DNA from 4 places in the Pseudomonas sp. AC070 genome. Region 1 is predicted to be linked to each of the others. Evidence: predicted binding sites of a transcription regulator. Region 1 holds the regulator's gene; each other region holds the start of a gene.

What was found. Region 1 encodes sigma-54, which starts transcription at its own class of promoters, with help from an activator protein. Its sites were predicted from a motif close to ANTGGCATNNANNTTGCTNT; they were not measured.
Region 2: the regulator sigma-54 is predicted to act here: its motif matches at 4,497-4,516, upstream of ACZZ0Q_RS13710 (circularly permuted type 2 ATP-grasp protein).
Region 3: the regulator sigma-54 is predicted to act here: its motif matches at 2,735-2,754, upstream of ACZZ0Q_RS12895 (CmpA/NrtA family ABC transporter substrate-binding protein).
Region 4: the regulator sigma-54 is predicted to act here: its motif matches at 3,675-3,694, upstream of ACZZ0Q_RS16785 (flagellar basal body rod protein FlgF).

Annotation. Positions count from the first base shown of each region.
Region 1 covers NZ_OZ409871.1:932,073-939,315, forward strand. The annotation lists gene pmbA (metalloprotease PmbA) at 1-750, shown strand, start outside; gene ACZZ0Q_RS04060 (HPr family phosphocarrier protein) at 802-1,074, opposite strand; gene rapZ (RNase adapter RapZ) at 1,109-1,963, opposite strand; gene ptsN (PTS IIA-like nitrogen regulatory protein PtsN) at 1,982-2,446, opposite strand; gene hpf (ribosome hibernation-promoting factor, HPF/YfiA family) at 2,461-2,769, opposite strand; gene ACZZ0Q_RS04080 (RNA polymerase factor sigma-54) at 2,895-4,406, opposite strand; gene lptB (LPS export ABC transporter ATP-binding protein) at 4,566-5,291, opposite strand; gene lptA (lipopolysaccharide transport periplasmic protein LptA) at 5,291-5,863, opposite strand; gene lptC (LPS export ABC transporter periplasmic protein LptC) at 5,850-6,419, opposite strand; gene ACZZ0Q_RS04100 (KdsC family phosphatase) at 6,428-6,952, opposite strand; gene ACZZ0Q_RS04105 (KpsF/GutQ family sugar-phosphate isomerase) at 6,952-7,243, opposite strand, start outside.
Region 2 covers NZ_OZ409871.1:3,056,194-3,063,436, reverse strand. The annotation lists gene queF (NADPH-dependent 7-cyano-7-deazaguanine reductase QueF) at 1-46, shown strand, start outside; gene ACZZ0Q_RS13730 (flavin-containing monooxygenase) at 139-1,614, shown strand; gene ACZZ0Q_RS13725 (alpha/beta hydrolase) at 1,598-2,545, shown strand; gene ACZZ0Q_RS13720 (ribonuclease E inhibitor RraB) at 2,755-3,096, shown strand; gene ACZZ0Q_RS13715 (type 1 glutamine amidotransferase) at 3,236-3,943, shown strand; gene ACZZ0Q_RS13710 (circularly permuted type 2 ATP-grasp protein) at 4,550-5,959, shown strand; gene ACZZ0Q_RS13705 (alpha-E domain-containing protein) at 5,962-6,912, shown strand; gene ACZZ0Q_RS13700 (transglutaminase family protein) at 6,909-7,243, shown strand, end outside.
Region 3 covers NZ_OZ409871.1:2,910,283-2,917,525, forward strand. The annotation lists gene ACZZ0Q_RS12890 (molybdopterin-dependent oxidoreductase) at 1-2,580, shown strand, start outside; gene ACZZ0Q_RS12895 (CmpA/NrtA family ABC transporter substrate-binding protein) at 2,875-4,080, shown strand; gene ACZZ0Q_RS12900 (ANTAR domain-containing response regulator) at 4,096-4,671, shown strand; gene ACZZ0Q_RS12905 (MFS transporter) at 5,118-6,332, shown strand; gene ACZZ0Q_RS12910 (protein kinase domain-containing protein) at 6,342-7,243, shown strand, end outside.
Region 4 covers NZ_OZ409871.1:3,734,617-3,741,859, forward strand. The annotation lists gene flgJ (flagellar assembly peptidoglycan hydrolase FlgJ) at 1-99, opposite strand, end outside; gene ACZZ0Q_RS16770 (flagellar basal body P-ring protein FlgI) at 110-1,207, opposite strand; gene flgH (flagellar basal body L-ring protein FlgH) at 1,220-1,930, opposite strand; gene flgG (flagellar basal-body rod protein FlgG) at 2,042-2,827, opposite strand; gene ACZZ0Q_RS16785 (flagellar basal body rod protein FlgF) at 2,874-3,614, opposite strand; gene flgE (flagellar hook protein FlgE) at 3,809-5,134, opposite strand; gene ACZZ0Q_RS16795 (flagellar hook assembly protein FlgD) at 5,166-5,843, opposite strand; gene flgC (flagellar basal body rod protein FlgC) at 5,864-6,316, opposite strand; gene flgB (flagellar basal body rod protein FlgB) at 6,331-6,738, opposite strand; gene cheR (protein-glutamate O-methyltransferase CheR) at 6,994-7,243, opposite strand, start outside.

The DNA.
Region 1 (7,243 bases):
CAGCGTGATTATTGGTATGACGTGAGCCGTCGCGGTGAAGACTTGGCTGACGCGGTCAGCATTGGCCGTCGTGCCGCCGAGCGCGCGGTTAGCCGCTTGGGCGCGCGCCCGGTGCCAACGTGCGAAGTGCCGGTGCTGTTTGCCGCCGAGCTGGCCACTGGATTGTTCGGGCATTTTCTGTCGGCGGTATCGGGCGGCAACCTGTACCGCAAGTCATCCTTTCTGGAAGGCAGCCTGGGGCAGGTGTTGTTTCCCGAATGGCTAAGCCTTGAAGAGCGCCCGCACATTCGCGGCGCCTTGGGCAGCGCCACGTTTGATGGGGACGGGCTGGCGACCTATGCCAAGTCGTTTGTCGAAAACGGTGAGCTGCGTTCCTACATTCTCGGCACGTACTCAGGGCGCAAACTGGGCATGCCGAGCACGGCCAACTCGGGCGGCGTGCATAACCTGTTCGTCAGCCATGGCGATGAAAACCAGCAAGCGCTGATCAAGCGCATGGGACGCGGCTTGTTGGTCACCGAACTCATGGGCCAAGGGCTGAACATGGTGACCGGCGATTATTCGCGCGGTGCCGGTGGCTACTGGGTGGAGAACGGGGAGATTCAGTTCCCGGTGCAGGAGGTGACCATTGCGGGCAACCTGCGCGACATGTTCAAGCAAATCGTCGCGGTGGGTAACGATCTGGAGCTGCGCAGCAACGTGCGCACCGGGTCGGTATTGATCGAGAAAATGACAGTGGCCGGTAGCTGATGCCGGCCGGCGCACGCCTGTCGTGCGCCGCGCTTGCTTAAGCGCTGGGCTTTATTCGCCTTCGTCGAAGCGGTTGTTGATCAGCTCCACCAAGGCCGCCAGCGCTTCGTCGCCTTGCTCGCCCTCGGTGCTCAGGTGAATGTCGGTGCCTTTGCCGGCGGCCAGCATCATGACGGCCATGATGCTCTTGCCGTCCACACAGCTTTCCGGGCTGCGGCCAATGCGAATCTGGCAGGGGAAACGTCCCGCCACGCCGACGAATTTGGCAGCGGCGCGTGCGTGCAGGCCGAGCTTGTTGATGATGGTGATTTCACAGGCAGGCATCGCTGCTTAAGTCCTTCTATAGAGTCCCGCGGTTCTAGAGATCGCGGTGACGAACCTGGATGTTTTTCAGGGTTTTCTTCAGTTCTTTTCCCAGCCGGTCCGCCAGGTATACCGAGCGATGATGACCGCCCGTGCAGCCGATGGCCACGGTGACGTACGAGCGGTTGCTGGCGGCAATGCGCGGCAGCCATTTGTGCAGGTAGGCGTAAATGTCGTCGTACATTTCCTGTACGTCCGGTTGTTCCTGCAAATAGTCCGACACCACCGAATCCAGGCCCGAATGCTCACGCAGTTCGGGTTTCCAGTACGGGTTGGGCAGGCAGCGCACGTCGAATACCAAGTCGGCATCGACCGGCATGCCACGCTTGAAGCCAAACGACTCGACCAAAAACGCAGTGCCCGGCTCCGGTTTGTTCAGCAGGCGCAGCTTGAGGGTGTCACGAAGTTGGTAGAGGTTGAGGTGCGTGGTGTCGACCTTGAGGTCGGCCAGGTCGGTGATCGGGCTCAGCAGCACACTTTCATCGCGGATGGCTTCGGCCAGCGAACGCTCGTCCGTGGTCAGCGGGTGGCGGCGGCGAGTTTCGGAGAAGCGCTTGAGCAGGGTTTCGTCGTCGGCGTCCAAGTACAGCACATCGCACTGAATGTGACGGGCGCGCACTTCGGCGAGCAGTTCGGGAAAGCGTTTGAGCTGGCTGGGCAGGTTGCGTGCATCGATGGACACGGCCACCAGCGGTTGAACCAGTTCGGTGTGCAGCAGGGAGCGTTCGGCCAACTCGGGCAAGAGCCCGGCGGGCAGGTTGTCGATGCAGTAGAAACCGTTGTCTTCAAGCACATCGAGCGCTGTGCTTTTACCTGAACCGGACCGGCCACTGACGATGATCAAACGCATGCACAGTCACCTGTTCGTCTAGCGGCCGTTTTGAACGTCGACGACGACCTGGTAAAGACTTTCGCTGGTTGGGGCGTGGCGCAATTGGTCACGAACCTCGCTGCGATCAAGCATGCTGGCGATCTGACGAAGCAATTCCAAGTGCTCATCGGTGGCCGCTTCGGGCACCAACAGCACAAACAGCAAGTCGACTGGCGCGCCGTCGATGGCGTCGAAATCGACTGCGGAATCGAGACGCAGCAGGGCGCTGATGGGAGCCGTGCAGCCCGGCAGGCGGCAATGCGGAATGGCGATGCCATTGCCAAAGCCGGTGGAGCCGAGTTTCTCGCGCGCCACCAGGCTTTCGAAAATGTCTTGGCCATCGAGGTCGGGCAACTCGCGTGCGACCAGGTTGGCGATTTGTTCGAGTACGCGCTTTTTGCTGCCTCCCGGCACGCCCACGAGGGAGCGGCCGGGGGTCAGGATATTTTCAAGTCGAATCATGGGTTGGGGTGGTGTCAGCGAGCTGTGGCGCCTTGCAGGCGACCCAGTTGCTTTTCCTTATGTTTGATAAGTTGGCGGTCGAGTTTGTCGGTGAGTAGATCGATGGCTGCGTACATGTCGTCATGTTCGGCGTTGGCGACCACTTCGCCCCCGGCGATGTGCAAAGTCGCTTCGATTTTCTGCTTGAGCTTCTCGACCTCCATGGTCACTTGCACGTTGGTGATCTTGTCGAAGTGGCGTTCCAGTCGACTGAGTTTCTCGTCGATGTAGTCGCGTAGGGCGTCGGTCACATCCAGCTGATGTCCACTGATGTTGACTTGCATACCGCTTTCTCCTTATTGCCGTGTGTAAGAGACAAGCTAACGGGCTTGTCGCCGGAACACTTTGGCCTTGGATCAGTGTAGCCGTCTTGCCAGCGCCAGGTTCGCAGGCGAACCGTGTCAGGCGTTTACATCAGTCGCTTACGTTCACTGGAAGGCGCTATCCCGAGGGATTCGCGGTATTTGGCGACTGTGCGACGGGCTACCTGAATGCCCTGTGCCTCCAGTAAACCAGCGATCTTGCTGTCACTCAACGGCTTTTTCGCATTTTCCGCCGCAACCAGTTTTTTGATGATTGCGCGTATCGCCGTTGACGAGCATTCGCCGCCTTCGGAGGTGCTGACGTGGCTGGAGAAGAAGTACTTCAGCTCATAAATGCCACGCGGGGTGTGCATGAATTTTTGCGTGGTAACGCGCGAGATCGTCGATTCATGCATGCCCACCGCTTCAGCAATGTCATGCAGAACCAGCGGCTTCATGGCTTCGTCGCCGTAGTCGAGAAAGCCCCGTTGGTGTTCGACGATCTGGCTGGCCACTTTCATCAATGTTTCGTTGCGGCTTTGCAGGCTCTTGATAAACCAACGCGCCTCTTGCAGCTGATTGCGCATAAAGGTGTTGTCAGCGCTGGAGTCGGCGCGACGAACGAAGCCGGCGTACTGCGGATTGACCCGCAGCTTGGGCATCGCTTCCTGATTGAGCTCCACCAGCCAGCGGTCGTTGTGCTTGCGCACGATCACGTCGGGCACCACGTACTCCGGCTCGCTCGCTTCAATTTGCGAACCCGGGCGCGGGTTGAGGCTTTGAATCAGTTCGATGACCTGACGCAGCTCGTCTTCCTTGAGCTTCATGCGGCGCATCAGTTGGCTGTAATCGCGGTTGCCGAGCAGGTCGAGGTAATCGCCTGCCAGGCGCTGCGCTTCGGCCAGCCACGGGGTTTTTGTTGGCAACTGACGCAGTTGCAGCAACAGGCATTCGCGCAGGTCGCGGGCGCCAATGCCGGACGGTTCGAATTGCTGGATGCGGTGCAGCACGGCTTCGACTTCGTCGAGCTCAATATCCAGCTCCGGATCGAACGCCTCCAGCACTTCTTCTAGGGTTTCTTCCAGATAACCCTGATCGTTGATGCAGTCGATCAGGGTGACGGCAACCAGGCGGTCCTTGTCGGACATCGGCGCCAGGTTGAGCTGCCAGAGCATATGGCTTTGAAGGCTTTCGCCAGCCGAGGTGCGGGTGGTGAAATCCCACTCGTCATCGTCGTTGGAGGGCAGGCTGCTGGCGCTGGTTTGGTAGATGTCTTCCCACGCCGTGTCGACGGGAAGCTCATTGGGAATGCGTTCGCCCCATTCGCCGTCTTCCAAGTTGTCGACGGTGGGCGCCGAGGTTTCTTGGTAGCTAGTGTCTTGGTAGGACTCTTCGTTGTTCGGTGCGGGCGGCGCACTTTCGGCACCATCGGCCAGCGGATCGCTGTTATCGAAGTCCTCGCCTTCTTCCTGGCGTTCGAGCATGGGATTGGACTCCAGCGCCTCCTGAATCTCTTGTTGAAGATCCAGCGTGGACAGTTGGAGTAAGCGGATGGCTTGTTGCAGCTGCGGTGTCATCGTCAGCTGCTGGCCCATTTTTAGGACGAGCGATGGTTTCATGGAGGGGGCTTAAGACCTTATTCGCCGGCGCATACGCGCTTCCACAACGAGGGCGCCGAAGCGCCACCAGGAAGCAAATTATATGCCTAAGTCTGAGGCGTTTGCCTAGTCCTCAATCGAAGTCTGTAGTGCGCATCTGATTGCGGCTACAGAACGCTCTTAGAGGCGGAATTCGTGACCCAGGTAAACCTCTTTCACCAACTGGTTGGCGAGGATGGTTTCAGCGTCGCCTTCGGCAATCAATTGGCCGTCGTTGACGATGTACGCGGTCTCGCAGATATCCAGGGTTTCACGCACGTTGTGGTCAGTAATCAACACGCCAATGCCTTTGGCTTTGAGGTGATGAATGATCTGCTTGATGTCGCCAACCGAAATCGGGTCTACGCCAGCGAAGGGCTCATCGAGCAGGATGAACTTCGGCGCGGTGGCCAGGGCCCGGGCGATTTCTACACGGCGGCGTTCACCACCGGACAAGCTCATGCCGAGGTTGTCGCGAATGTGGCTGATGTGAAATTCCTGCAACAGGCTTTCCAGTTCCTTGCGGCGGCTGGCGCTGTCGAGCTCTTTACGCGTTTCCAGAATGGCCATGATGTTATCGGCCACCGACAGCTTGCGGAAAATGGACGCTTCCTGCGGCAGGTAGCCGATGCCGGCACGTGCGCGGCCGTGCATGGGCAGGCTGGTGACGTCGTCCTGGTCGATCAGTACGCGGCCCTGATCGGCATTGACCAGGCCCACGATCATGTAGAAGCACGTGGTTTTGCCGGCGCCGTTAGGACCCAGCAAGCCAACGATCTGGCCGCTTTCGATCGACAGGCTGACATCACGAACCACCTGGCGGCCTTTGTAGGCTTTGGCCAGATGTTGGGCTTTGAGAGTCGCCATTACTGCGCCTGTTTGTCGGCTGGTTGAGCGCCAGCGGGTTTGTTCTTGGGCTGGATGACCATGTCGATGCGTGGGCGCGGTGTGGTCACGTTGGTGCCATTGGCGCGGCCGGCGTTGACGATCTGGCGCTGGGTGTCATAGACGATTTTCTCGCCTTCGAAGGTGTTGCCTTCCTGAATCACCTTGGCTTGGTCGATCAGCACGATGCGGTCTTTAGCGGCGAAGTATTGGATGGTCAGGCCATAGGCCTTGACGATCTCTTTGTCGACCGCTGGCTTTTGCTCGTAGTAGGCGGGGGTGCCCACGGCGGTGAACACTTCGATGTCACCCGTGGCGTTTTGCGTGATGGTCACTGTGTGGCCAGTGATCTTCATGCTGCCCTGGGTAATGACGACGTCGCCGCGGTATACGGCTACGCCTTGTTTGTCGTCGAGTTCAGCACTGTCGGCCTGCACGCGAATGGGTTGCTCGCGGTCCGTTGGCAATGCCCAGGCGCTGGAGCTGGCAATCGCCGCACCCAGACTCATGAGCAAGGACAGGGTGTGAAGGGAGAATTTATTAACGAACCTCATGCTGGCCTCTTACGTTGGACAGCAGGAGCACCCGGCTGTCTTTCAAATACGCTTTCATTCCGTTAGCCGTGGTCACTCCATTGGCGGCCTCGATTCTAACGGCTTGCTGGGTCTGCGCAAATTCCTTGTCCGGGAACACGGTCATGCGACTGCTGGTAATGATGGTGGGGCGATTTTTTTCATCGGTGCGGGCGATGCGCACATTGTCGATCAGCTCGACCTCGGTACCGCCTGGCGCCACTTCGCCACGCTCGCTTTGAACGTGCCACGGCTCGGCGGCGCCGCGATACAGCAGCAGGTCCGGCTTGGTTACCAGGCTCTTGTCGCTGTCTTTCAAGTGCTCGACTTTATCGCTGGTCATTTCGTAGTGCAGCTTGCCGTCGGCTTGGAATTCGACGCTTTTGGCGTTGATCACATAGAAGTCCACGGCGTTGTCGGTGCTGGCCTGTGGTTTCTGCTCCAGCAAACTTTCCGGGTTCAGATTCCAATAGCCGAGCGCCGCTACCAGCAGCGCCGCGAGGCCAAACGATAAGGTAAGAAGCAGTTTGCGCAGCATGATCGGCTCTATAAATAGGCGGCTTGCGCCGCTTCAAGGTTGCCCTGCGCCTGCAGGATGAGCTCGCAAAATTCGCGCGCCGCGCCTTCGCCGCCGCGGGCTTGGGTCACACCGTGGGCATGTTGGCGAACAAAATCATTGGCGTTGGCGACAGCCATGCCCAGGCCCACGCGGCGAATCGCCGGCAGGTCTGGCAAGTCGTCACCCAGGTAGGCGACGTCTTCGTACTGTAGGTCGAGTTCGGCGAGAAGCTCATCGAGCACCACCAGTTTGTCTTCGCGACCTTGGTACAAGTGCTGAATGCCGAGGTTCTGTGCACGACGCTCAACCACTGGGGTTGAGCGCCCGGTGATGATGGCCGTACGCACACCGGAGTTGATCAGCATTTTGATGCCCTGACCGTCCAGCGTGCTGAAGGTTTTGAATTCGCTGCCGTCGACCAGAAAGTACAGCTTGCCGTCAGTCAGCACGCCGTCGACGTCGAAAACAGCGAGTTTGATGGCCTTGCCGCGTTGCAATAGATCAGCACTCATTACATCACTCCAGCGCGCAGCAGGTCGCCCAGGTTGAAGGCGCCAACTGGGCGGTCTTGTTCGTCGACGACAATCAATGCGCCAATTTTGTGGTCTTCCATGATCTTCAAGGCTTCGGCAGCGAGCATCTCCGGCCGTGCTGTTTTTCCGTGTGCGGTCATCACGTCGTCGATGGTGGCCTGGCGGATATCCAGGTCGCGATCCAGCGTGCGGCGTAAATCGCCGTCGGTGAAAATCCCAGCCAGTGTGCCGTCGGCCTCGAGCACGGCGGTCATGCCCAGGCCTTTGCGG
Region 2 (7,243 bases), 2.1 Mb from region 1:
CCTTGGCGCCATTTCGCCGGACAATCGACGCCTAGTCCGCCAATAACCGGTGCGTTTCGAGCTAGTACGGACGTACCCGTTGTTTCTGCCCATGCGCACGCTTTAGTCTTAGCCCCGACGATCATCGGGATAACAACAATGACTAAAACGTCCCCGTCAGCCGCGCCGTTGCGTGTGCTGATTATCGGTGCCGGCTTCGCTGGCATCGGCTTGGCAATTACCCTCAAGCGCGCCGGCATCGCCGATTTCGTCCTGCTGGAAAAAGCCGGCGACCTGGGCGGCACCTGGCGCGACAACCGCTACCCTGGCGCCGCCTGCGACGTGCCTTCGCACCTGTATTCCTTCTCCTTCGAGCCCAAAACCGACTGGACGCGCAAGTTCGCGCCCCAGGCGGAAATATTTGCCTACCAGCAGCACTGCGCCGACAAGTACCAGGTGCGCCCGCACATACGCTTCAACCGCGAGGTGGCCAGTGCCGTGTTCGATGCCGAAGCCGGTATGTGGCAAGTCACCTGTACCGATGGCGAAACCTTTAGCGCTCAGGCTTTAGTGAGCGCTTGCGGGCAACTGAACCGCCCGCTGCTGCCGCGCATCGCCGGGCTCGAGCAGTTCACCGGCGAAGCCTTTCACTCGGCACGCTGGAACGCCGACTACGACCTCAACGGCAAGCGCGTCGCGGTGATCGGCACGGGCGCCAGCGCCATTCAGTTCATTCCCCAGATTGCCCCGCAGGTGGCGCAGCTGCATGTGTTCCAGCGCTCGGCGGCGTACGTGCTGCATAAGCCAGACCGCGCCTATCGCCCGTGGGAAATCGCCGTGATGCACCGTTTGCCGTGGCTGCAAACCCTCGACCGCGGCCTCAAATACATTCAGCACGAAGCGCGGGTGCTGGCGTTCACCGTGGTGCCCAAATTGATGACCGCCATGCAGCTGCGCTTTCGCCTGCACCTGAACCGCAGCGTTGCCGACCCCGCCTTTCGCCAGCGCCTTTCGCCCGATTACCCCATGGGCTGCAAGCGCATCCTGATTTCCAATGACTACTTCCCGGCGCTGACGCGGGCCAATGTCGAGGTGGTGGGCGAGGAAATCGAAGCGGTGACCGCCACCGGCATCCGCACCGCCGATGGGCGCGAGCGCGAGGTGGACGCGATTATCTACGGCACCGGTTTCGCGGCCACCGATTTTCTAGCGCCCATGCATATCACCGGGCTCAACGGGCGCGACTTGAACGCCGCCTGGAAGGAGGGCGCCGAGGCGTATCTGGGTATCAGCGTGAGCGGGTTTCCCAACCTGTTCATCCTCTATGGCCCCAACACCAACCTGGGCCACAACTCGATCATTTACATGCTGGAAAGCCAATTCAGCTACGTGCTCGGCTGCCTGCAACAGTTGCAGCAGCATCAACTGCGCTACATGGACCTCAAGCCCACGGTGCAGGCGCGCTTCAACGAATCGCTGCACAAGGCCATCGACCGCTCCATTTGGCAGCAGGGTTGCGACAGTTGGTACAAAACCGCCAGCGGCAAAAACACCAACAACTGGCCCGGTTTCACCTTTACCTACCGCCATCACACCCGTCGCCCGGAGCTTGCGAACTATGACTGCATTCGTTGAACCGCCGCGCTTGAGCCAGCGCGTTTTGGCCGCTGTGTTGCGCACCAGTTTGAAGGTGCTGTTTCGCGGGCTGATCCGCCCACCGATGCCGATCGCCGCCCAGCGCACGATTCTGCGCGCATTGACTGCATCCACAGTCGCGCCGCGTGGAGTCAGCCGCAGCGCCGAGACGCTCGCCGGATTGCCCTGCGAGTGGCAGCGGCCGGCGCAGCAGAGCGATCGGGTGATGCTCTATTTCCATGGCGGCGCCTACCTGATCGGCTCGCCAGCCACGCACCGCGCCATCACCGGGCATTTGGCCAAGCGCGGCCAATTGGCCGTGTGTGCGCTGGACTACCGCCTGGCGCCCGAGCACCCGTTTCCCGCCGGGCTCGACGATGGCCTGGCGGCCTATCAGGCGCTGTTGGCTCAAGGCTACGGCGGCGAGCAGATCATGCTTGGTGGCGATTCGGCTGGCGGCAATCTGGCGCTCGGCCTGGCTTTGCGCATCAAGCAAAACGAGCTGCCAATGCCGGCGGCGCTGGTGTGTTTCTCGCCGCTGACAGACGCCAGCCTTACCCAGTTGCACCAGCCGCCCGCGGGCGATCCATTGCTGAGCCTGGCCTGGATCCACCAGGCCGGCTCGCTGTTTTGCCCGCCGCAGGTTGATCGTCGCGACCCGTTTCTGTCGCCGGTGTACGCCGACCTGAGCGGCTTGCCGCCCCTGCTTATTCAGGTCGGGGAAGACGAAGTGCTGCTCAACGACAGCCTGCGCCTTGCCGAGCGCGCCACCGCAGCCGGCGTGGATGTTCACCTGCAACGCTATCCAGGCTGCTGGCATGTATTTCAGGCTCACGCCGGGTTGCTGGACATCGCCGACGTGGCCATGGCGCGGGTCGGCAGCTTTATCCAGACGCGCTTTGCGGCCATCGCAGAACGCAAAGGTCTGTAACCCACGCTGCACAAATGTGGGAAAGGCACTACGCTGGAATAGGGCGTCCTTGCTGGGCGCCCGCTAGCACACGCTCTACGCCGCAGTACGCAAATGCAACAAGCCTCGGGTGATGGGTCTTTCAGGCCTGTCGCAACGTCAGCGCAGTCAGCTGGCAGCAGCAATGGGAAAGCGGTCAAACCATCCATCGCATGTGAGGGGGTCGCATCATGAGCACAGCAAGCCATAACGACATCAGCAGCAATGTGTTGCGCCGGATGAAAGAGGGCGGCTTCGACTTTGCCCGCATTCACCCAATCGAGTTTTACGCCATTTTTCCCGATGAGGAGCGGGCCCGCCAGGTGGCGAAAAAATTTCGCAGTGAAGTACTCAATGCCCAGGTGAGCGAGCGTGACGACGGCGCCTGGCACGTGTTGATCAGCAAAGTCATGTACGCCACCTATGACGGCATTGGTGCGTTCGAGCATGACCTGGAGTCGATGGTCGCCCCGTTGGGTGGCGTTCTCGACGGTTGGGGCGTTACGCAGGAACTCAAAGGCTTGCGGGTTTGACCCGCTGACGCCGGGTGACATAACCCCGAAAGCACCGGCCGGCCACAAGCGGGTCGGTGCGCGGCGACTTTTTCTGAAACGCTGACTCTGCCTCGGCACGACGTTTGCCTGATCAGGTGGAAAAAGAGGCGGTTCAGTGATGAGCGACATTCTGATTCTTACCCACGTCGACTATTGCCCGCCGGGCCATCTGGCGCGGGTGCTCGACGAGCGCCAGCTGGATGTCTCCGTGCTGCGCGCCGACTTGGGCGAGCTCGACGGTTACGACCTTGAGCAGCCCAAAGCCGTAGCGATTATGGGTGGGCCCATGAGCGTCAACGACCCTTTGCCGTGGCTGGATGTCGAGATTGCCGCGCTGCAACGGTTTATCGCCCGCGACATTCCGCTAATCGGCCATTGCCTTGGCGGGCAATTGCTGGCCAAAGCGCTCGGCGCCGAGGTGCACCGCATGCCGTACCGGGAAATTGGCTGGCAACCGCTGTGGCAGGCCAGCCAAACCGAGCCCAGCCCGTGGCTGGAACACCTGCCGGACGAATTCCCGATCTACCAATGGCACGGCGACACCTTCGACCTGCCACCCGGTGCCCAGCGCTTGCTTTCAAGCCCGTGGTGCCCGAACCAGGCGTTTGCCTGGGGCGACAAAATTTTCGCCCTGCAAGGGCACCCGGAAATGACCGAAGAGCTGGTGCAGCTGTGGCTGACCGACTTTGAGCATTTGCTGGACGAGACCCAGCCGAGTCAGCAGTCGAAACGCAAAATGCTTGAGGATTTGCCGCAGAAGGTGGCGGCGTTGAATGCGGTGGCGGAGGGGTTTTATCGGCGGTGGTTGGGGTTGGCGTTTGGGTGAGGTGGGGCGGGCGGGTGTTTTGTTTGGGATTGTCGTGATTTTACGATTCGTCATTACAAATAGAGCCATCACTAACACCTCCGTCATCCCCGCGAAGGCGGCGGTCCGACGGTTCGGGATCCAGAGTGGGTCAGGCTAAGGCGATCTTTCCGAGATACTGGATCCCCGCGTCCGCGAGGATGACGGGTGTTTTGTTAGCGGTTGTCGCATTCCTGCAATGCGTCCGTCGACATACAGCCAGCAGTAAAAACCTCCGTCATCCTCGCGAAGGCGGCGGTCCGACGATTCGGGATCCAGGCTTGCATGGCGAGCACCATTACCTGACCGAGCCTGGATTCCCAACTGTCGACCGCGCCGATCTTCAGAGCCCCCATATTTAGTTGCAATCAACCCCAACTCCACTGGTCATAAGGAAACACCCAAGCGAAGCGGCTATCTTCAAGGGTGCCGCGCAACAGGGCGTGCCCACGCACGGTGCGTCAAGGAATGCGCGATTATGGTGCGCAGGGTAAGTGTCTTATTTTCAAGTGATTGATATTTAACGAATAAGACGGATGGCTCGGGCTTTGCAATACCTATGCACGTCCGGGTGACAAGGAGTACGGCATGACCCGCACCTTTTATGACGAGATGTACCTGGCGAACGGCGAATGCCGTCCGCATTACCGGGAGTTCGCGCGCTGGTTGGCCGACACCCCGGATGAGTTGCTGGCGCAGCGCCGCCGCGAAGCTGATCTGCTGTTTCACCGCGCTGGCATCACGTTCACCTTGTACGGCGACGACCAAGGCACCGAGCGGCTTATTCCCTTCGACATCATTCCGCGCAGCATCCCGGCCAGTGAGTGGCGCATTGTCGAGCGCGGCTGCATCCAGCGGGTGCAGGCGTTGAACATGTTTCTCGCCGACCTCTACCACGACCAGCGCATTATCAAAGCCGGCATCATTCCGGCCGAGCAGGTGCTGGCCAACGAGGGTTACCAACTGGCGATGCAGGGGCTGAATCTGCACCGCGATCTGTACGCGCATATCTCTGGCGTCGACCTGGTGCGCGATGGCGATGGCACGTATTACGTGCTCGAAGACAACCTGCGTACCCCCAGCGGCGTGAGCTACATGCTCGAAGACCGCAAAATGATGATGCGCCTGTTCCCCGAGCTGTTTGCCGCCCAGCGCGTGCTGCCCATCGATCACTACCCCAATTTGCTGCTCGATACCCTGAAAAGCTCCAGCCCGCTGGATAACCCCAACGTCGTGGTGCTGACGCCCGGGCGCTTTAACAGCGCGTATTTCGAGCACGCGTTCCTGGCCCGTGAAATGGGCGTGGAACTGGTCGAGGGTGCCGACTTGTTTGTGCGCGACGACAAGGTGTTTATGCGCACCACCGCCGGCGCCAAGCAGGTGGATGTGATTTACCGCCGCCTCGACGACGCCTTCCTCGACCCATTGGCGTTTAACCCGGATTCCATGCTCGGCGTGCCGGGCCTTCTGTCGACCTACCGCAGCGGCAATGTGGTGCTGGCCAATGCCATCGGCACTGGCGTGGCGGACGACAAATCGATTTACCCCTACGTCGGCGAGATGATTCGTTTCTACCTCGACGAAGAACCGATTCTGAAAAACGTGCCGACCTTCCAGTGCCGCGAGCCGGTGGAGTTGCAGCACGTACTGACCAATCTCGAGCATCTGGTGGTCAAGGAAACCCAAGGCTCCGGCGGCTACGGCATGTTGGTGGGGCCAGCGGCCAGCAAGGCGGAGATCGAAACTTTCCGCGCCCGGTTGATCGCCCGTCCCGAGGCGTATATCGCGCAACCGACGCTGTGCCTCTCTACGTGCCCGACCTTCGTGGAAAACGGCATCGCGCCCCGCCATATCGATTTGCGCCCCTTCGTGCTGTCCGGCAAAGACACCCGTGTGGTGCCAGGCGGCTTGACCCGCGTGGCGTTGCGAGAAGGGTCGCTGGTGGTGAACTCGTCGCAAGGCGGTGGCACCAAAGACACCTGGGTGGTGGAGGACTAATTATGCTGAGCCGCACTGCCTCTGACCTGTACTGGATGTCCCGTTACCTGGAGCGTGCCGAGAATCTGGCGCGCATGTTGGAAGTGAGCTATTCGCTGTCGCTGATGCCGCAAGACGGGCGCGGCAATGGCCTGGAAGAACTGGCGCTGCCGCTGTTGATTACCGGCACGTTGGATGAATACCTGGAACGCCACGGCCCGCTGCATGCCGAGCGCATGTTGCATTTCTTTGCCCTGGATTCGGAAAACCCGGCCAGCATTTACTGCTGCCTGCAAGCGGCGCGCACCAACGCCCATGCCGTGCGCGGGCGCATCACCGCCGACATGTGGGAAAACATCAACGCCACCTGGCTGGAGATTCGTGGCATCGCTGAACAGGGCCTGGGCCGTTACGGCATCAGCCGTTTCTGCGAGTGGGCCAAGGAACGTTCGCACCTGTTCCGGGGCGCCACCTTCGGCACCATCATGCGTGGCGATCCATACCGCTTTATTCGCCTGGGAACATTCATCGAACGCGCGGACAACACCCTGCGCCTGCTCGATGCTCGCTACGAAATGCTCGGCGAAGACATCGACGAAAACGATGGCCGCCCGGCGCGCAGTTATTACCAGTGGACCGCCTTGCTGCGGGCGCTGTCGTCCTTCGAGGCATTTGCCGAGATCTACCGTGGCTCGCCCGGCACCCGCAAGGTGGCCGAGCTGTTGTTGCTGCGTCCCGATGTACCGCGTTCCCTGCGCTCGTGCATGGACGAACTGCACCTGATGCTCGCCAGCCTGCCGGGAGAAAACGGCCGGCCGGCGCAGCGTCTGGCGGCGGAGCTGGAAGCGCGCCTGCGTTACACCAGCATCAATGAAGTGCTCGACGAGGGCCTGCACGGCTGGCTCACCGATTTCATCCTGCTGGTGCGCAAGCTAGGCCAGGCCATTCAAACGTCTTACCTGGAGGTCGCATGAGACTCTCAATCAGCCATGACACCACCTATCACTACGAAGATCAGGTGCGTAACAGCATCCAATACCTGCGCATGACCCCGCACGACAGCGAGCGTCAGCAGGTGATCAGCTGGGAACTGAACTTGCCCCGCCCGGTGCGCGCGCAGCTCGACCCCTACGGCAATATTCTTCACGTGCTGACCCTGGACGAGCCGCACGAAAGCATTCTGCTCGGCGCACGCGGCCAGGTTGAAATCGACGAATCGAGCGAGTGCGAGCACGAAGAGCAATCGCCGCTGCCGTTCCTGCGCACCACCAAGCTCACCGAGGCTGATCAGGCCTTGCGCGAGTT
Region 3 (7,243 bases), 2.0 Mb from region 1:
TGGCAACTGATCGCCCGCGTGGCCTGCGCCATGGGCTACGCCGAGGCCTTCCGCTACACCAGCGCGGAGCAGGTGTTCGAAGAAATCAAACAGGCCGCCAACCCCGGCACCGGCTACGACATTCGCGGCGCCAGCTACGCCCGCTTGCAGCAGGCGCCGGTGCAATGGCCGTGCGCGAGCGAGGCGACTGGCGAGCGCAACCCGATCCGCTACCGCAGCGAAACCACCCTGCGGTTCCCCACCGCCAGCGGCAAAGCGCAGTTTTTCGCCCGCCCTTATCTGCCGCCCGCTGAACTGCCCGACGACGACTACCCGCTGGTGCTCAACACCGGCCGCGTGCAGCACCAATGGCACACGCTGACCAAGACCGGCAAGGTGCCAAGCCTGAACAAACTCAACCCCGGCCCGTTCGTGGAAATTCACCCCAGCGACGCCGCGCGCCTGGGCATTCGTGCCGGCAGCAAGGTGGAAATTCTCTCACGGCGTGGCCGCGCGGTGTTGCCAGCAGTGGTCAGCGACCGGGTGCAGTTAGGCAACTGTTTTGCGCCGTTTCATTGGAATGATGTGTTTGGCGAACAGTTGGCAATCAACGCCGTCACCAGCGACGCCATCGACCCGATTTCCCTGCAGCCGGCGTTCAAGTTTTGCGCTGTCGCCTTGCACCCCGTCAGCCCACCCGACGAAGCGCTGCCCTCGCCCTCCGCCAAGGAATTTGCTCCGATGACAATCGATGCCTTCGCCCGCCAGCTCAACCTCGACGGCCCGGCCCCACTGGCGTTGGCCAGCGACGAGCAGCTGTATATGCAAGGCTTTCTGCTGGGCCTGCGCAACGAGCAAGCGCGCCAGGCCGGCGTGCCTACGCTGCCCGCCAGCGCGCCGTTTGCGCCGAACAATCGGCTGTTGGTGAACGGGCTGCTGGCCGGTTTGTTCTCCCGCGCCGCTGAAGCGCCCAGCGCCGAAACCGACAGCGGCGAGGCGCCGTGGCTCGTTCTTTGGGCTTCGCAAACTGGCAACAGCGAAACCCTCGCTGCCACCTGCGCCGAACGCCTGGGCAGCGCCGGTCAGCGGGCGAAGCTGCAAGCCATGGACGAGGCCAAGCTGGACGACCTGCGCAACGCCGCCGGCGTGCTGTTAGTGACCAGCACCTTTGGCGACGGCGACCCGCCCGACAACGCCAGCGACTTCTGGCACAGCCTGCAAAGTGCCGAGGCCGACGCCCTGGTCAACAGCCGCTTTAGCGTGTTGGCTCTGGGTGATTCGAGCTACCAGCAATTTTGCGGCTTCGGCCGCAAGCTCGACGAACGCCTGGCCGCCCTCGGCGCCGAGCGTTTGCAGCCGCGCCTAGAATGCGAGCCCGACTTCCACGCCCCCGCCGAGCAATGGCTGACGCAGCTGTGCAGCCGCTTCGCCAGCAACAGCGCCGCGCCCGCCCTGCTGCGCCCGACGCCAAGCGAAAGCAGCACGTACAACCGCGCCAACCCGCTGCGAACCACGCTGGTGCACAACCAGGTGCTGAACCGCCCGGGCTCGGTCAAAGAAACCCGTCACCTTGCCTTCGACCTGACCGGCCACGACTTCCCCTACCAAGCCGGTGACGCGCTGGGCGTGTGGCCGAGCAACGACACCGCGCTGGTCGATGAACTGCTCGCCACCCTGCGGCTTGATGGCGACAGCACCGTCGAACTCGACAATCAGGCGTCGATGCCGCTGCGTGAAGCCCTTACCGAGCACCTGGAAATCGCCCGCATCAGCCCTGATCTGCTGCGCCGCGTGGCCGGGCACAACGGCAGTCCGTTTCTGCAAGAACTGCTGCACGAAGGCAATCAGGCGGCGCTGCAAGATTGGCTATGGGGGCGGCAGGTGCCGACGCTGCTGCGCGAATACCCCATCGCCCTCGACGCCCAACAACTGGCGCGCCTGCTCAAACCGTTGCAGCCGCGCCTGTACTCGATCAGCTCCAGCCCGACCGTGACGCCAAACGAAGTACACCTGACCGTCGCCGTGGTGCGTTATCAGCATCAAGGCCAGGCCCGTGGCGGCGTGTGCTCGACCTTTCTCGCCGACCGCGCCGCCAACACGGGCGTGCGCATCTTCCTGCAACGCTCCACCCACTTCCGCCCGCCGCAAGACCCGGCCACGCCGCTGATCATGATCGGCCCCGGCACCGGCATCGCCCCGTTCCGCGCCTTTTTGCAAGAGCGTCAGGCCCAAGGCGGCACCGGAAAAAACTGGCTGTTCTTCGGCGAACAGCGCGCCGTGAGCGACTTCTACTACCACGATGAACTGCGCACCTGGCAACGCAGCGGCCTGCTCACCCGCCTGGACACCGCGTTCTCGCGCGACCAGGCCGAGAAGATTTACGTGCAACAACGCATGCTCGAAGAAGGCGCCGCCCTCTGGCAATGGCTGCAACAAGGCGCCTACGTGTGCGTGTGCGGCGACGCTAGCCGCATGGCCAAAGACGTGGATGCCGCGCTGAAAAAGATCGTGCAGGTGCACGGCAAAATGACCGCCGGGGCGGCTACGTTGTATGTGAGTGGGATGAGTAAGGATCGGCGGTATTTGCGGGATGTTTATTAGCGGCGCGCATTGCCTGTTGGATGTTTGTCAGGGCATCAATTCTGGATTCCCGCGTGCGCGGGAATGACGGAGGTTTTTGTAACGATCACCGTCATCCCCGCGCAGGCGGCGGTCCGGCGATCCGGGATCCAGAATCTCAAGGCTAACCACGATATCCGGCACACCCTTTGCTCTCCCATTCTCAAAGACCATCATCAGGCCAACCCCAGTCATGACAACGGCGTCGTGCGCAACTGGCCCTCCAGGCCGGACGCTACGGCGCTTTTTTTTGCAATACGGTTTGGGAACAGCGCCATGAGCGACTCAAGCAATCCCCTGGATGCCCTTCACGCCCTCGCCTGGGTGGCCGGCAGCGATGCGCCGGAAAAGAACGTGCTGAACCTGGGCTTCATGCCGCTCAGCGATTGCGCCTCGGTGGTGGTCGCCGCCACGCAGGGCTTCGCGCAGCCCTATGGATTAACGCTTAACCTCAAGCGCCAAAGCTCGTGGGCTGGCCTCAGTGACAAGCTGCTGTGCGGCGAACTCGACGCGGCGCACAGCCTGTACGGCATGGTCTACGCCCTGCAACTGGGCATCAGCGGTGCGCCGGCCACCGACATGGCGGTGCTCATGGGCCTGAACCAGAACGGCCAGAGCATCAACCTGTCGCAGCCGTTGAAAGACGCTGGCGTGACCACGGCCAGTGCACTGAACCTGCGCGCGCACCAAAGCGGCTCAAAATTGACCTTCGCGCAAACCTTCCCGACCGGCACCCACGCCATGTGGTTGTACTACTGGCTGGCGAGCCAGGGCATTCATCCGCTGCAGGATGTGAACAGCGTGGTTGTGCCGCCGCCGCAAATGCTCGCGCACCTGCAAGCCGGGCGTATCGACGGTTTTTGCGTGGGCGAGCCCTGGGGCGCGCACGCCATTGCCCAGGAGCAAGGTTTTACCGTCACCACCAGCCAGGCGATCTGGCCGGACCACCCGGAAAAAGTGCTGGCCAGCACTCGCGCGTTTGTCGAGCAATACCCCAACACCGCGCGCGCGTTGGTAATGGCCGTGCTGGAAGCCAGCCGTTTTATCGAAGAAAGCCCTGAGAACCGCCGCAGCACCGCGCAGTTGCTCAGCGCCAGCGAGTTTCTCGATGCGCCGGTCACAAGCATCGAACCGCGCCTGCTCGGCCGTTATAGCGACGGCCTGGGCGCCAGCTGGCACGACGAACACGCCCTGCGCTTCCACGCCCACGGCGCGGCGAACTTCCCGTACCTGTCGGACGGCATGTGGTTCATGACCCAGTTCCGCCGCTGGGGCCTGCTGCGTGAAGAGCCCGACTACCTCGCCGTGGCGCATCAGGTGCAGCAGCTTGAGCTTTACAGCCGAGCGGCCGGCAGCCTGGAAATCACCGTGCCGGCCTCGCCCATGCGCAGCAGCCAGTTGCTCGACGGCAGCGTGTGGGACGGCAGCGACCCCGCCGCCTACGCCCGCAGCTTTGCCTTGCACGCCTTTAGCGATCAGTAAGCGGAGCCGCCAGCCATGTTGCGAATTCTGCTGATCAACGACACCTCCAAGAAAGTCGGGCGCCTGCGCGCCGCCCTGAGCGAAGCCGGTTTCGAGGTGATCGACGAATCCGGCCTGACCATCGACCTGCCCGCCCGCGTTGAAGCCGTGCGCCCCGACGTGGTGCTGATCGACACCGAATCGCCGAGCCGCGATGTGATGGAGCAAGTGGTACTGGTCAGCCGCGACCAGCCCCGGCCGATCGTGATGTTCACCGACGAGCACGACCCGGACGTGATGCGCCAGGCGATTAAATCCGGCGTGAGCGCGTACATCGTCGAAGGCATTCACGCCCAGCGTTTGCAGCCGATCATGGACGTGGCCATGGCCCGTTTCGAAAGCGACCAGACCCTGCGCGCCCAACTGCACGCCCGCGACCAGCAACTGGCCGAACGCAAACGCGTGGAACTGGCCAAAGGGCTGCTGATGAAAATGAAAGACTGCAACGAGGATGAGGCTTACACGCTGATGCGCAGGCAGGCGATGAGTCGGCAGCAGAAATTGATTCAGGTGGCGGAGCAGATTATTGCGATGAGTGAGCTGTTGAATTAATCCTTTCGCCGTAGCACCGGGTCTCTTCCGAAACTCTGGATTCCGAATCGTCGGACCGCCGCCTGCGCGGGAATGACGGTGGTGTTTGGGAGAACACCGTCATCCTCGCGCACGCGGGGATCCAGAATCTCAAGTCGTACGCGTTGGTGCGTACACCGAGTCCAGCGCTCCAAAACGCAGCACAACAAAGCACGCCTATCCGCCAGAACAGCTCAAAACCCCCATCCCAGGCCCCTTCACCAAACCTGGCACACAACCTGCTCATACATCCTCACAGGTAGCCAACGGCGGTTGCCCCACCACGACAAAGACGTCGCTATTCCCTAGGCCCACGTGCCCGGAGGAATGCGGCGTTTTTTGCGTTTTTGGCCTCGGAAACGAGGGGGTGGAGCAGCCGTAAAGCTGCCCACCTGCAAACACATTTCCTTTTGCAGATGAGGTGTTCAATGAACAACAACAGTTTCTGGAAAGCCGGGCACACCCCCACGCTGTTTGCGGCGTTCCTGTATTTCGATTTGAGCTTTATGGTCTGGTACCTGCTTGGCCCAATGGCGGTGCAGATTGCTACCGATTTGCAGCTCACCACCCAGCAGCGCGGTTTTATGGTCGCCACGCCGATTCTGGCCGGCGCGCTGTTGCGCTTTGTGATGGGCATGTTGGCCGACCAGCTGTCGCCGAAAACGGCGGGCATTTTTGGCCAGATCATTGTCATCGGCGCCTTGGCGGTCGCTTGGCAGTTGGGCATTCACAGTTATGAGCAAGCGCTGCTGCTCGGCGTTTTCCTGGGCATGGCTGGCGCTTCGTTCGCGGTGGCATTGCCGCTGGCGTCGCAGTGGTATCCGGCCGAGCATCAGGGCAAGGCCATGGGCATTGCCGGCGCCGGTAACTCGGGCACGGTGCTCGCCGCGCTGGCTGCGCCGGTGTTGGCGGCGGCGTTTGGCTGGACCAACGTGTTCGGCCTGGCGCTGATTCCGCTGGTGCTCACCCTCGTCGCCTTCAGCCTGATGGCGCGCAATGCACCCAACCGCGCCAAACCAAAATCCATGGGCGACTACTTCAAAGCCCTCGGCGACCGTGACAGCTGGTGGTTTATGTTTTTCTACAGCGTCACCTTCGGCGGCTTTATCGGCCTGGCCAGCGCCCTGCCCGGCTATTTCCACGATCAATACGGCCTCAACCCGGTGACCGCTGGTTACTACACCGCTGCCTGCGTGTTCGGGGGCAGCCTGATGCGTCCTCTGGGCGGCGCGCTGGCGGACCGTTTCGGCGGCATTCGCACGCTGTTGGGCATGTACGCGGTAGCGGCCATCTGTATCGCGGCGGTGGGTTTCCACTTGTCCAGTTCGGTGGCGGCATTGGCGTTGTTCGTGGCGGCGATGCTTGGCCTGGGTGCTGGCAACGGCGCGGTGTTCCAACTGGTGCCACAGCGCTTTCGTAAGGAAATTGGCGTCATGACCGGCCTGATCGGCATGGCCGGCGGCATCGGTGGTTTCCTGCTGGCGGCGGGTCTGGGCGCAATCAAGCAAAACACCGGCGATTACCAGTTGGGCCTGTGGTTGTTCGCCAGCCTCGGCGTGGTGGCCTGGTTTGGTCTGCACGGGGTGAAACGCCGCTGGAGAACCACCTGGGGTTCGGCCGCCTTCACCGCGGCACGCGTTTAAGAGCACGCCATGAGCCTGCAACTGAGCTACGCGCAAGCCAGCGCCAGCGGACCACGGGCTGAGAACCAGGACGCTGTGCGCCTGGTCACGCCCGCCCCGGCGTTGGCCGCCAGCAAGGGTTATTTATTCGCCCTGGCCGACGGCGTCAGCCAATGCGCGGACGGCGGCCTGGCCGCCCGTTCGACCCTGCAAGCGTTGGCGCTCGACTACTACGCCACCCCGGAAACCTGGGGCGTGGCGCAGGCGCTGGACCGTTTGCTGCTGGCGCAGAATCGCTGGCTGCACGCCAACGGTGGCGGGCAGCCGCTGCTCACCACCCTGAGTGCGCTGGTGGTGCGCGGCAAGCAATTTACCCTGGCGCATATTGGCGACTGCCGCGTGTATCGCTGGTTCGCCGGGCAGTTGCAGCGCATCAGCGAAGACCACGTGTGGGGCCAGCCGGGCATGCAGCATGTGCTCAAGCGCGCCATGGGCCTGGAGCAGCATGTGGTGGTCGATTACCTGGACGGTGAATTGCGCCAGGGCGAGAGCTTTCTGCTGGTGAGCGATGGCATCTGGGCGACCCTCAGCGAGGCGTCGATTGCTGGCATCTTGCGTGACGAAACCGAATTGCAGGCCGCCAGCCAGGCGCTGGTGACCGCCGCGCACAAGGCCGGCAGCCAGGACAACGCCAGTGCCTTGTTGGTAAGGGTCGAAGCCCTGGGCGAAGCGAGCCTGGGCGATGTGCTCGGCCAGATTGAGCAATGGCCCGTGCCACCGGCCCTGAAGCCTGGGCAATTGTTTGAAGGCTGGAAGGTGGATGCCCTGGTGGGCCAAAGCCGTCAATCGCTGGTTTACCGCGTTCGTGCCTCGGGGCCCAACGCACAACAAACCCCCTGGCTGCTGAAAACCCTGCCAGCCAGCCGCGAAAG
Region 4 (7,243 bases), 2.8 Mb from region 1:
GCGGTCTTTGCCGACCTTAAGGTTAGCCAGGCGATTGATGTCGCTGTACGCGCCGCTGTCGAGCGTGGAGCCAACTCCGGATGTGAATTTCGCGTCCATGGCTGCCTCCTCAGATAACGATCAGATCAGCTTGCAAAGCGCCGGCTTGCTTGAGCGCTTCAAGAATGGCCATCAGGTCGGACGGCGAAGCGCCCACCTGGTTAACCGCCCGTACGATTTCATCCAGCGTGGTGCCCGGGCCGAATTTGAACATCGGCTTGGTTTCCTGCGCCGCATCCACTTTCGAGCGCGGTACCACGGCGGTCTGGCCGTTGGAGAAGGCGCCGGGCTGGCTGACGATCGGGTCTTCGGTGATGCTCACGGTCAGGCTGCCGTGGGTGACGGCGGCCGGCTGAACCTTGACGTTCTGGCCGATGACGATGGTGCCGGTGCGCGAGTTGATGATGACTTTCGCCACCGCCTGACCGGCGTCCACTTCGAGGTTTTCCAAAATCGACAGGTAGTCGACGCGCTGGTTGGGGTCTAACGGCGCGCTGACGCGGATCGAACCGCCGTCGATGGCCTGCGCCACGCCTGGGCCGAGCAGTTCGTTGATCTGGTCAACCATGTGCTTGGCGGTGGTGAAGTCGGGGCGATTGAGGTTCAGGGTCAGCGTGTTGCCCTGGTCGAAACCGCTCGGCACTGGACGCTCAACCGTGGCGCCGCTGGGAATGCGGCCGGCCGAGGGCACGTTAACGGTGATTTTCGAGCCGTCGCCGCCTTCGGCATCGAAGCCGCCGACGACCAGGTTGCCCTGGGCGATGGCGTACACGTTGCCGTCGATACCTTTGAGCGGCGTCATCAGCAAGCTGCCGCCGCGCAGGCTTTTGGCGTTACCAATGGAGGAGATGGTGACGTCGATGGTTTGCCCGGGCTTGGCGAACGCCGGCAGGTCGGCATGAATCGACACCGCCGCCACGTTTTTCAATTGCACGTTGCCGCCAGCCGGCACCTTGATGCCGAACTGCGCCAGCATGTTGTTAAAGGTTTGCACGGTGAACGGCGTTTGCGTGGTCTGGTCGCCGCTGCCGTTAAGGCCCACGACCAAACCGTAGCCAATCAGTTGGTTGGCACGCACGCCCTGGATGGTGACCAGGTCTTTGATCCGCTCAGCCTGCGCCGCCGAGGCGACGAGCAGGAAACAGCAGGCGGTTAGCAGTCGTTTCATCATGACCGGTACTCAGAAAGGAAACAGCGGGCTGATGAAGAAGCGGTCAAACCAACCGGGCTGGTTGGCGTCAGCAAATGCGCCAGTGCCCGAGTAAGTGATGCGGGCGTCGGCCACGCGGGCCGAGGACACGGTGTTGTCGGTGGCGATGTCATCAGCCCGTACCAGGCCGGCAATGCGCACCAGTTCGTCGCCGGTGTTGAGCGTCATCCACTTCTCGCCGCGCACCGACAAAATGCCGTTGGGCAGCACTTCGGCGATGGTTACGGTGACCGAACCGGTGAGGCTGTTGCTTTGCGCGGCGGTGCTTTTGCCGGAGGCATCACGCGAGCCGCCGTAGCTGGCGTCCAGGCTCAGGTTGCCGGCTTTGAGCGGGTTGAGGCTGGTGCTCGGGTTGTCGGTCGATACCGCGCCGCCGAACAAGGAGGTCAGGCCCAGCGAGGTGGCGCTGTCTTTGGCGATGTCCGAGTTGGCGTTCTTGCTGGCCGACATGCGCTCGTTAAGGGTGATGGTGATGATGTCGCCCACGCGATAGGCCTTGCGGTCGCCGTACAGGTTGTTTTCAAACCCGGTCTGGTAAATGGAGCCGTTGTTTTGCGCAGCCGGCAGCGGCGTGCGCGGTAGCACAGGCGCGTAGTACGGGTCGTTCGGCTTGGGTGGAGGCGCGACGCAACCGCTCAAAGCAGCCAGGCCAAGCAGGGGAAGAAGAACAAGCCGATTCATAACACGTACCTCACACATTCTTTGCGCAGTGCCAACACCAGACCGAACCACCGTGTGCCTACCAGCTCCTTATGGCGGGCCTAACGGGCTGCGGTTAAATCCGGTTAGCGATTAAAGATTCTGGGTAATAAACGACAGCATCTGGTCGGCCGTTGAAATCACTTTGGAGTTCATTTCGTAGGCGCGCTGGGTGGTGATCATGTTCACCATCTCTTCCACCACGCTGACGTTGGAGTTTTCCAAGGTGTTCTGTTCGATAGTGCCCAGGCCGGTAAGGCCAGGCGTACCCACTTGCGGCGCGCCGCTGGAGGCGGTTTCCAGGAACAGGTTGTTGCCGATGGCTTCCAGGCCGCCCGGGTTGATGAAGTCGGCGGTCTGGATGTTGCCAACGATTTGCGGCTGGGCGTTGCCGGCGGTGGTCACCGAGGCGGTGCCGTCTTCGCCGACGGTAAAGGTGCGCACTTCGTTGGGCAGCACGATGGCCGGCTCCAGCGGGAAGCCGTTGGAGGTTACGACCTGGCCGTCGGAGTTCAGGTGAAAGCTACCGTCGCGGGTGTAAGCGATGGTGCCGTCGGGCTGAAGAATCTGGAAGAAACCACGGCCGTTGACCGCCATGTCCAGCGGCTGCTCGGTGGTTTGCAGGCTTCCGGCGGTGAACATTTTCTGCGTGCCGACAATGCGCACACCGGTACCCAGTTGCAGGCCGGACGGCAGTTGGCTGTCCTGGGTGCTTTGGGCGCCGGGTTGACGGCGGATCTGGTAGAGCAAGTCCTGGAATTCAGCGCGGTCGCGCTTGAAGCCCGTGGTGGACACGTTCGCCAGGTTGTTGGAAATGGTCGTCAGGTTCATGTCCTGGGCGGACAAACCGGTTTTACTGACCCACAGAGCCGGAAGCATGTTGATTCTCCTCGGACGCCGGTTTCACGGCGCCGTGTACTGATGGTTAGCTAAGTTGCAAAACACGCGCCAGGGACGTGGCGTCGTCTTCGGCCGTTCGCATCATCTTCACTTGCAGTTCGAACTGGCGGGACAGCGAGAGGATCGAGGTCATCTCTTCCACCGCATTGACGTTGCTGGTCTCGACGAAACCGGACGTCAGCTTCACGGTGTTGTCGGCCAGCGGCGGCGTGGTGCCTTTGAAATGGATCATGCCGTCCGGGCCCTTTTCCATTTGCTTGAGGTCGGGGTTGACCAGCTTGATGCGGTCCACCTCGGCCAGCACATTCGGCGCCTCGCCAAGGGCGCGAATGGAAATGGTGCCGTCTTCGCCGATCTCCACTTTCTGTTCCGGTGGCACGGCAATCGGTCCGCCGTTGCCCAATACCGGCAAGCCGCTGCCGGTGCGCAGTTGGCCAAGGGCGTCGATTTTCAGGCTGGCGGTGCGCACGTAGGCTTCGCTGCCATCGGGCGCTTGCACGGCCACCCAACCCTGGCCGCTGACGGCGACATCCATCGGGTTGCCGGTGTCTTGCAAGGTGCCGGGCGTGAAGTCGGTGCCGGGGCGTTCGCTCATGGCGTACACGCGCGACGGAAAGCTGTCGCCGAACACCTGCATCGAGCGGGCTTGTTCGAAGTCGCGGCGGAAACCGTTGGTGGAGATGTTCGCCAGGTTGTTGGCATGGGCGCGCTGGGCCAGGGTGTTCTGGCTTGCCCCTGTCATGGCGACGTACAGCATTTTATCCATGGTGATTCTCCGAGATTGGGCCAGCCAAACGTTGACGGCCTGCGGCTCTATGCAAGCTGTAAAGCAGGCATCGTGCCAATCTCGAGAAAATTCTGTACACCGTTGATAAAAAAGGGATTTCTAAAATAACAAAGGGCTTCCAGAGAAGCCCTTTGCAGGTGTGCGGCGACGGTTTGCCGCCAGCGGCAACCGTGTTAACGCAAGTTGATGATGGTTTGCGTCACGGCGTTTTCGGTCTCGATGGTTTTGGCGTTGGCCTGGTAGTTACGCTGCGCCACGATCAGGTCGACCAACTCGGTGGAAATGTCGACGTTGGACGACTCCAACGCACCAGCAGTCAACGAACCCAACGTGCCGGCACGCGGCGTACCGACCACGGGCTCGCCCGAATCCGCCGACTGAACCCACTGGGTTTTGCCGACTGGGGTCAGGCCCTGCACGTTGGCGAAGTTGGCCAGAATCACTTGGCCTTGAATCTTCGACTGGCCGTTGGTGTAGCGAGCGAATACCTGGCCGGTGTCGTCAATTTCCAGGCCCGACAGTTGGCCGGTGGTGTAACCGTCCTGGGTGACTTTGTTAACGGCGAAGGTGCTGGATACCTGCGAGGAGCCGCGGATATCCAGGGTCACCGCTGTCGAGGCGGCGGCGCCATTGGCAGACCACACCGGTGGCGTGCCGCCGTCGGATTGCGCCGGCACCCAGTTGTTGATGCTGAGTTTGTTGTTGGCGTAGGTCAGGCCAGCGGTATTTGGCGTAACGGTTGCCAATTGGCCGGCGCCGTCGAAGGTCAACGTCGAGTTCAACGGCGTAGTGCTGGTCGGATCCTGCGGGTTACGGCCGTCGATCAGTACGTTCATGGTCCAGTTGTTCGCCACGGGCGGAGTTGCCGCTGGGTTGGCGTTGTTCAGGAAATACTGGGTCATGACGTGGGCGTTGCCCTGGGCGTCGTAAATGTTCACCGAGGTGGACGAGGTGTAGGTGGTGGGATCCGCCGGGTCGAACGGCGTGGTGGTCGGCGCCTTGCTCGAGGAGTTCAGGTTGAAGCTCTGGGTAATCGCGGTAGTGGCACGCGGCGCCTGGTTGGCGGTTTGAATGCTCAGGTTGCCGACGATGCCGTTTTGCAGCTGGCCGTTGCCGTCTACCGAATAGCCCTGCAGGTTGTAGCCGTTGTTATCGACGATAAAGCCTTCTTTATCAGTACCGAAGTAACCGGCACGGGTGTAGCTGATCGAACCGTTGTTGCTGGTCACGAAGAAGCCGTTGCCGTTGATACCCATGTCCAGGGCGTTTTCGGTGTAGTCGATAGTGCCCTGGTTGAACAGCTGCGCCACGTTGCCGAGCAACACGCCGCTGCCGATGGCGTTGCTGCTGGAGGCCAGCATGGACGAGGAATACAGGTCTTGGAATTCGGCACGGGACTGTTTAAAGCCCACGGTGCCGGCGTTGGCGATGTTGTTACCAGTGATATTCAGGTCACTGGAGGCGGCTTTGATACCGCTAAGTCCGATATTGAACGACATGGGATGCTCCTGAACGCCGGGTTGCCGGCAGTTATTGACCTATCACTTGAACTTTGGAAATGCCGATGCTGCCGAGCCCTGCGAGGTTGAGCAGCATTTCGCCGCCGTTGATCCCCAGGGTCACGCTGTCGACGTTGGCCGGCAGGCTGGTGCCCATCGCCACTTCTTTGCCTCCGACCGACGCCTTCGCTTCGAAACTGTATTTGCCAGGCGGCAAGACGTTGCCGCTGGAATCTTTGCCATCCCACATAAACGTGACCTGGCCGGTTTTCTGCTGCCCCAAGTTGACCCGCGCCACTTGCGAACCCTTGCTGTCGAGCACGTTGACGAACAGGTTGTCGGTGCCGCTGGTGAGGGCAATCGAGCCTTTGAACGTTTCCTTGGTGTCGACCATGGCGGTGTCGGTGGACAGAATCACTTTGCGGCCCACCAGCGACGAGGCTTGCAACGCCTGCGACGACTGGGTGCTGGAAAGGATGCTTTCCACGCTGGTGTTGAGGTTGTCCAGACTCTCCACCTGGGTGAACTGGGCCAATTGCGCCACGAATTCACTGTTGGTTTGCGGGTCCAGCGGGTTCTGGTTGTTCATTTGGGCTACCAGCAATTGCAGGAACTGATCCTTGCCGAGGGTCTTGTCCTGGGTACCAGTGTCCTTAATGGCGTACTGATCAAGGACTGATGACTGGTTGCTTACGCTATCGACGGCCATTTCTTACCCCTAAGTCCGGCTTACTGACCCAGGGTCAGCACCTTGGTCATCATTTGTTTGGCGGTATTCATCATTTCGGTATTGGTCTGGAACGCGCGGCTGGCGGAGATCATGTCGGCCATCTCTTCCACCACGTTGACGTTGGGGTAGTAGACGTAGCCGTCTTTATCCGCCGCCGGGTGATTGGGTTCGTAGCGCGGTGTCAGGCTGCTCTGGTCTTCCACCACACCCATGACCTGCACGCCACGACCGGAGTTGTCCTGGTCGGCGAACAGCGAACCACGGTCGCCGTTCTGCTGCGCTTGCTGGTCGGTGAACACGGTGGCGAACACCGGGTGACGGGCGCGGTAGGTTTTGTCGACGCTGGAGGACACGGTCTCGGCGTTGGCAATGTTGCTGGAGATGGTGTTCAGGCGGGTGGTCTGAGCACTCATGCCGGTACCGGCGATATTGAACACACTGGAAAGGGACATGGCAGTGGTCTCCGTTATTCGCCGCGAATCGCAGCAACAAGGCCTTTGAATTTGGCGTTCAGCAGGGTGAAGCTGGCTTGGAACTGCACAGCGTTTTCTGCGTAATTGGATTGTTCGATTTGCTCGTCGACCGTGTTCTGGTCAATCGAGGGCTGCGTCGGCACGCGGAATTTCAGGCCCGGATCGGCAATGGCCATGCCTTCAGCGGCAATGTGGCCGGTGTTGGTGGTGGCCAGAGAAACCGGCGAGCGCTGGGTCTTTTCAGCCTGGGCGGCGAGCACCGAGGCGAAGTTCAGGTCGCGGGCTTTAAAGTTGGGGGTGTCTGCGTTGGCCAGGTTGTTGGCCAGCACTTCAGCGCGCTGGGCGCGGAAGCCCAATGCCTTTTCGTGAATGCCGAGTGCTGAGTCGAAGCTGATGCTCATGTCTGCGAACCTTTGCCAATGGGCCAACGGGTTTTCTGTGCAAGACACTTAGCAAAGGCTATGCCAACTAATTTATCTCTTTAATTTCAAAGGCTTACTTGGAATAGCAGCCAATTTTCCAGCGCAACCGGCAAGGCTTTTCCGCTGCCCGGCAATGGCAACGACGGCAAGAGGATGCAAATTTGCCGCTTGGGGGCAAACGCCAGGCAATAAAAAAGGAGGCATGTGGCCTCCCTTTTTGGCATCGCTACGACGTTATTTAACCTTGTAGATGATGCCAGGACTGCATTGCACCATCTGATAGTGATCCGGCAGGCCGTTAAGCGCTTCGGATGCACCGAGGAACAAATAGCCGCCCGGTTTCAAGGTGGCGTGAATGCGCAGCAGGATGTCTTTCTTTACTTCGGCGGAGAAGTAGATCAACACGTTCCGGCAGAACACGATGTCGAACTTGCCAAGGCTGGCGTAGCTGTCGAGCAGGTTCAGTGCACGGAATTCGACACGG